DNA from 3 places in the Ruegeria sp. AG7 genome. Region 3 is predicted to be linked to each of the others. Evidence: riboswitches for the same ligand, from Rfam matches in the RefSeq annotation. Region 3 holds a riboswitch; each other region holds the start of a gene.
What was found. A riboswitch is a leader RNA that binds a small molecule or an ion and turns the genes downstream of it on or off. The one in region 3 is predicted to bind cobalamin.
Positions count from the first base shown of each region.

Region 1: linked by a shared signal. The riboswitch ahead of ACR0BF_RS16540 (ABC transporter substrate-binding protein) and the one ahead of ACR0BF_RS19300 (DUF4198 domain-containing protein) in region 3 are both predicted to bind cobalamin.
Region 2: linked by a shared signal. The riboswitch ahead of ACR0BF_RS12735 (DUF1636 family protein) and the one ahead of ACR0BF_RS19300 (DUF4198 domain-containing protein) in region 3 are both predicted to bind cobalamin.

Region 1 is NZ_JBQFYP010000014.1:58,286-60,547, forward strand. Features, by position in the region: gene ACR0BF_RS16535 (FecCD family ABC transporter permease) at 1-97, opposite strand, end outside; gene ACR0BF_RS16540 (ABC transporter substrate-binding protein) at 94-1,098, opposite strand; cobalamin riboswitch at 1,252-1,443, opposite strand; gene ACR0BF_RS16545 (tetratricopeptide repeat protein) at 2,159-2,262, opposite strand, start outside.
Region 2 is NZ_JBQFYP010000008.1:126,542-128,803, reverse strand. Features, by position in the region: gene cobW (cobalamin biosynthesis protein CobW) at 1-747, opposite strand, end outside; gene ACR0BF_RS12735 (DUF1636 family protein) at 752-1,126, opposite strand; cobalamin riboswitch at 1,221-1,425, opposite strand; gene ACR0BF_RS12730 (NAD(P)-dependent oxidoreductase) at 1,528-2,262, shown strand, end outside.
Region 3 is NZ_JBQFYP010000026.1:15,398-17,659, reverse strand. Features, by position in the region: gene ACR0BF_RS19305 (ROK family transcriptional regulator) at 1-623, shown strand, start outside; cobalamin riboswitch at 745-943, shown strand; gene ACR0BF_RS19300 (DUF4198 domain-containing protein) at 1,076-1,861, shown strand; gene cbiM (cobalt transporter CbiM) at 1,868-2,262, shown strand, end outside.

The DNA.
Region 1 (2,262 bases), on a different contig from region 3:
CGATCATCGCGCCCGCAAGGACCGCCGCAATCAACAATGGCACAGTTAGGCACGCGGCCTTGAAACCCTGCCGAAAGATTGCGGCGACCTCGTTCACAGGTTGTTTCCGATGGTATCCAGCTTCTCGGCCAGATCCTCCAGCGCCGGGATCGCGCGGATGGTGGCGTCCATGGCCTGCGCATCCATAACGACAATCCTGTCATTCTTGACCGCATCCATCTGGCTGGTCACCGGATCAGCGCGCAGGAACTCCAGCTTTTTCAGGTAGTCGTCCGCAGCAAAGCGACGGCGGTCCATCTTGGCAATCACGATCACTGTCGGGTTGGCCTTGGCAATGGTCTCCCAGCCAACTGTTGGCCATTCTTCATCCGTCTCGATGACGTTGCGGATGCCCAATGTGCTCATCATGTATCCCGGTGCGCCCTTCTGCCCGGCCACAAACGGATCGCTTTCCATTTCAGGAGATGAAAACCAGAATACGGCTGACACGTCGTCCAGTTTCACGGCTTGCGCCTTGGCGACGGCTGCGGCTTCGCGGGCCTTGTACTTGGCAACCAGGTCCGTGCCGCGTTCGGACACATCAAAGGCTGCCGCCAGTTCTTCGATACCCTGATACAGCGTATCGGTCGAGAACGCTTGCAGGCGGGTGCCATCGCCGCCGACCGTATTGTCTTTGCCGACGCAATCCGCAGGCATCACGTAAGTTGGAATACCCAGTTCGTGAAATTGCTCACGCGTGGCGACGATGCCCTCGGGTCCGACATGCCATTCATATTGCGCTGCGACCAGTCCCGGCCGCTTGGCAACAACGCTTTCAAAGCTGGGATCATTGTCTGCCAGACGCTCTACCTTGGCATTCACCTCGGCATATTCAGGCAGCACCTCGTTGAACCAGACCGAAGTTCCAAGAACCTGCTCGCCCAGACCCAGCGCATAAAGCACCTCGGTCGCGGCTTGGCCGACCGTGACTGACGACGTCACTGGCGCGTCAAACGTGACCGAGTGACCGCAGTTTTCGATGGTTAAGGGAAAGTTTCCTTCGGCGGCAGCGCTGGTAGCCAGCAAGGAAAGGCCAATCAGGCCAGTGCGTAGAAACATGACAATCGATCTCCATGTGTCAATGACCAGAGAACGGGTGAATGGGCATTTACCGAAGCAACAGACGCTTTTCTGCCTGCTGTGAGCGCAGAGTGGTACATAGCCCGCCCGGCGCGTTTCTTCGGCAACCTCCCCGGACAACCCCGCCCGGTGTGTTTCGGTTTCATACCGGCAGGTCTCCTGACTGACGGGTCTTTGTCTGTCCTGTCTTCCCAGACCGAAATGGCCCAGTGACGGAATGGACAGCGCTCGCCGCCTACAGTTGCGGGGGCAGTTCCGGTTGGCACCAAAAGGCACCTCGGATTCCCTCTTAGCCACATCGGGACCGGTAAAACGCGGGTACCTTAACACTTACTCTGCGGCAAGAAAAAACTCGGGGGTCTTTCCCATTTTCTCCCAAGGGCATGAACCTGCGCGTCTCAACATGGTGCTGACGTCAGACAAGCCGCTGAGAAGGCGCTACAATCCGCCCCGAGGACGTCGGTGTGTGATATATAGGAAAATCATGGCTGGGGTGGTAGGAATCCTTGCCGACCGATGAAACCTATGGGCTTTTCAGCGAAGCCCGAGAAACTGGGGCGGTTTCGGGGGCATTTTGCTGAGCTAAGCGACGGGCGGAATGGAGCGTCAGCGGGTCAGCACGGGCATTCGCTAAGCTCTGCGCCGGGCATTTTGACCGCTAGAACGACCGCTCACTGGCGCTTTGGGGATAGCTTACGAGACCGCCAACCTGGACCGCTGACGACTAGCCCGGGTGCTGACGGGGTTCGCTGGTGCTGGCGGTTCGGGGGCTTTGGTGGGGTGAGCGGAAGTTCAAGCCTAGTGCAGCGAATGGCTGCTGAGAGCCCAAAGTGCCAAATGCTGCGGAACGCATGAACTAGTAAGGTGGGCGGACACCGGCTATTCTCTGCGACCGCGAGAAACCCGAGTCGAAACGGCGAAAGCTGCCGTTCAGTCCGGGCTTCAAGATCATTTTCTGAACCGGACCTTCGCTGCGCCGGTTTCGAGCGTCTCACATGCGGACGAAGCAGTCATTGAGACAACAAACCGGCCAGCCAAGTTATTCGGGCACACCAGCTCGACGCAAGCCTTCAATCAGGTGCTCTAGATCATCTTTGTTTTTGTAGGGAAGCCTTTCAGAAATCTTCGACAGCGACTCGTCTG
Region 2 (2,262 bases), on a different contig from region 3:
CTCATGATCGTGATGGCCATCGTGATGTGACGGGCGCGCGTCCATGTCATCTTCGGCGGCAGCCTCAAGGCCAAGCACGACGCGTACGTCGACGACACCCTCGGCAACCTCGACGACAGGAAGCGGGCGCGGCGCCTCAGCGGCGATGATCTGTTTAGCTTTCGCGACACCTTCGGGACCTGCCAGATCGGGCTTGGTCAGCAGGATGATATCCGCGCACGAGATCTGATCCTCGAACACCTCGGACAAGGGTGTTTCGTGGTCGATCGAGTCATCAGCCAGCCGTTGGGCATCCACCGCTTCAACGTTCGGAGCAAAGCGACCGGCGGCCACGGCCTCGGCATCGGCCAGCGCAATAACGCCATCAACGGTAATTTTCGAACGGATATCAGGCCACTCAAACGCTTTCAGCAGCGGTTTGGGCAGTGCAAGGCCGGATGTTTCGATCAAAATGTGATCCGGGCGCGGTTCCAGCGCCATCAGCGCCTCGATGGTCGGGATGAAATCGTCGGCCACGGTGCAGCAGATGCAGCCGTTTGCCAGTTCCATGATGTTTTCCGCAGGGCATTCCGGAATCGCGCAGGACTTCAGGATGTCGCCATCAACACCCACATCGCCAAACTCGTTAACAACAATCGCAAGGCGCTTGCCCTGCGGGTTCTGCATCAGATGGCGCACCAGCGTGGTTTTGCCCGAGCCCAGAAAGCCGGTGATCACAGTGACGGGGAGTTTTTCAAGGTTCGACATGATCTCAGGCTCCAATCGGGGGAATGCGCGAGGCGCAGTTTTTGCGGAAATGTTCAGGACGGTCGCGCCATTTCACCAGACCATCGCCTGTGGCCAGATACTTAGTCGCGCCATCGATGATGACATCGACGTGATCGATTTCGTTCAGATTCTCGTAAACAAAGGTCCAGCGATCCGGCCCGCCCCGAAGAACGATGGAACAGCCCTGATCACAGTTCGAAAGGCATTCGACCTGTTTCAGAGTGATACCATCCGGCAGGACAGCCTGTTCCAGGGCCTTGTGCAACAATGTGCCGGGACGCTCAGCGTCATCCTCGACGGGCAGACCCCGGCGGCAAGTCGTGCAGACCAGTAGCTCTACCGGTTCGTTCTCGGTCATGTCTCTCATCCCCCCAAATCCTCTTCGCGGGGGACGGGGTTTCATGCGGGCACCACGTCTGCACATGGACCCGACACCGGAACACCCCGCCCGGTTTCAACTTCGGGTGTTGGCAGGTCTCCCGGCTTGCGGATGCCAGAGCGGTCGCTCTGTCGGATGTCCCGCCTTCCCGGCACAGGCCAGTGGCATTGGGCATCCTCTCCGGTCACGGTCGCGGGGGCGGCTGCGTTTGGCGGATGAACCGTTGACGCATTCCCTTTTCATCGGCTGTCGCCGACACCAACGACAGGGACATGCGGCACCGCTGACCCGCTTGTCAAGCGGTTCGCGCGCAACAAATAAGCCAAGGAGAAAAAAGCGACCTGTAGGCGTCGTTCGGCGGCATGAAGAATGTGTTCGGTATGTGGTCGCATGACGGGAAAACGACGAACTTGGAGATGCGTCATATGAAAGTGGGATTTATCGGTCTGGGTAACGTAGGCGGCAAGCTTTCGGGATCCCTTTTGCGCAACGGCATTGATCTGACTGTGCATGACCTGAACGCGGATCTGGTGGCCGAGTTTGTCGCCAAAGGTGCAAAGGCGGCTGAGGGGCCCGCCCAGTTGATGCGCGATTGCGATGCGGTGATCACCTGTCTGCCGTCTCCGGCAGCATCGGACGCAGTCATGCAGGAGATGTTGCCCGAAGTGGGCCCCGGTAAGATCTGGATGGAGATGTCGACCACCGACGAGGCCGAAGTCAAACGCCTGGGTGCCGAAGTCATATCGCGCGGCGGTGCGGCCGTCGATTGCCCGGTTTCTGGCGGGTGCCACCGTGCCGCGACAGGCAATATCTCGATCTTTGCGGGCTGTGACCGGGAAACGTTTGAACGAATTCTGCCGTTCCTGACGACAATGGGTCGTCGGGTTTTGCACACCGGCGAACTGGGCTCGGCCTCGGTGCTGAAAGTGATGACCAATTATCTTGCCACCGCCAACCTGATCACCTGCGCCGAAGCACTGGTTACGGCAAAGGCTGCGGGGATGGATCTGAACACGACCTATGAGGCGATCAAAATCTCGTCCGGCACGTCCTTCGTGCACGAAACCGAAAGTCAGGTCATCTTGAACGGGTCGCGCGATATTTCCTTCACCATG
Region 3 (2,262 bases):
AAGGCGCGCTAGCCGCAAGCTATGACGTGCCGGTATTTTTGCAGAACGACGCAACCGCGGCCTGCGGTGCCGAGCTGGTGTTTGGCCCTGCAGAAGGCCCACGAGATTTCCTGTATTTCTATGTCGGCTTCTTCATCGGGGGCGGGGTGGTTCTGAACGGCTCCATCTTTTCAGGGCGGGGAAATGCCGGTGCGCTTGGTCCATTGCCTGTGCCGGACGACGCAGGCGGAGTGAAACCATTGATAGATGTCGCCAGTCTTTATGTGCTGGAGCGCGCAGTTGGTGGGAATGCCGAAACAGCCGGCTCAATCTGGGAAACGACACGGCATTGGGACGTACCGGAAACCCACCTTGAGAATTGGCTGAACCAGGCGGCGCACGGAATCGCCCATGCCATCGTCTCTTCTTGCAGCCTGATCGATTTCGAATGTGTCAAGATTGATGGCTGGATGCCTGCTGATATCAAGGCGCGGCTGGTGGAAAGGGTTGAGCTCAAACTATCCCATATGAACCTGACCGGGCTTGAACGGCCCTTGGTGCTGGCAGGGGCGGCGGGCCCGGATGCCCGGTCATTGGGGGCGGCCAGTTTGCCATTGTCGGAAAGATACCTGCTCGAGGGGTAGGTTCATCCCCGAAAAACCCCGACCTGTATCCAAAGCGGATCAACCGGAAAAAGGGCATTGCCCGCTGAACTTTTTGACAGCCAGCGCAATTGATCGTTGACGGATGCCGAAGAAGTCTGGCAAGCCGCTCGGCATGTCCGGTTCCGGGGCGTGCTCTGGAATCAATAGGGAATGCGGTGCGGGCTTTGGCCCAATTCCGCAACTGCACCCGCAACTGTAAGCGGCGAGCAGGGCTGAAGTGCCACTGGAGTTAATCCGGGAAGGCCAGCCCAACGCTTTGACCCGCAAGTCAGGATACCTGCCGGACATGTGCCTTTGACAAGGGCACTCCTAATCGGCGACGGGATGTGCGTCGGAGCAGGATGCTTGAAAAAGCAGCTCGGCTTGGACGTCCCCGCAGTCAAAACGCATCTCGTACCGGGGTTGGTACGATGGGACAAGGACGACTATTGATGACCAAGCTGCTTTCTGCGGCCGCTGTGGCGATGGCGCTTCCAGCGATGGCAAATGCGCATTTCCTGCTGGAATACACCTCTGACACCATGATCGACGCACCGGGGAATGTTCCGGTCAAGCTGATCTTCTGGCATCCGTTCTCGAACGGGCATGTCATGGATCTGGACAAGCCGCAGGAATTCTACGTGATCCACAACGGTCAGAAAACCGACCTGCTGGACACTCTGGAACCCGTGCGTTTCACCGGTGGGGAAAACGAAGGCGCGGCATTCAAGGGTTATGTTCCGGTCAAACGGTCGGGCGACTATGTGCTGGTGACAGTTCCCCAGCCCTATTACGAGGGGTCTGAGGATATCTATATCCAGCAGATCGCCAAGGCATTCCTGAACCGCAACGAATTGCCGACCGACTGGATGAACCCGGTGGGCTTGCCGGTTGAGATCATCCCGCTCAACAAACCGACCAACATCATCGCGGGTTCGACCTTTACGGGTCGAGTTATGGCAGAAGGCCAACCGGTTGCGGGTGCCGAGATCGAGATCGAGTACATGGCCGCAGAACCGGACATGGAAAGCACGGCTGCTTCGGCCCCGACCGTCTCGCCGTTGCCGGGTGGTGCATTGGTCGCAACTTCGGATGATAACGGGTATTTCACATTCGGCGTTCCAAAAGCCGGATATTGGGGTTTTGCAGCGCTCGGCGCCGGTCCCGTGACCGAACACAATGGCAAAGAACTCAGCCAGGACGCGGTCATCTGGATCCGCGCCTGGGATTTGGAGTAACCGTAGATGCATATCGTTGACGGAGCCTTGTCCAACCCGGTTGTGATCGGCGGTGCCGTCGCTGCGGCGGGTGGAATTGCCATGGGCCTCAGGTCGCTGGATCTTGATCGCATCCCCACTGCGGGGGTGGTGTCAGCCAGCTTTTTCGTGGCATCGCTGATCCATGTTCCTATTGGTCCGTCGTCGGTGCACCTGATCCTCAACGGTATGGCCGGGCTTTTGCTGGGGTGGGCCGCATTCCCGGCCCTGTTCGTCGGGCTTTTGCTGCAAGCCGTCTTCTTTGGCTTTGGCGGGTTGACGGTATTGGGGATCAACACCCTGAACATCGCGTTGCCCGCGGTTCTGGCCGGACTGATCTTTAGCCGCCTGATCGCCCACGGCTCACCGCTGCAAGGTGCGAT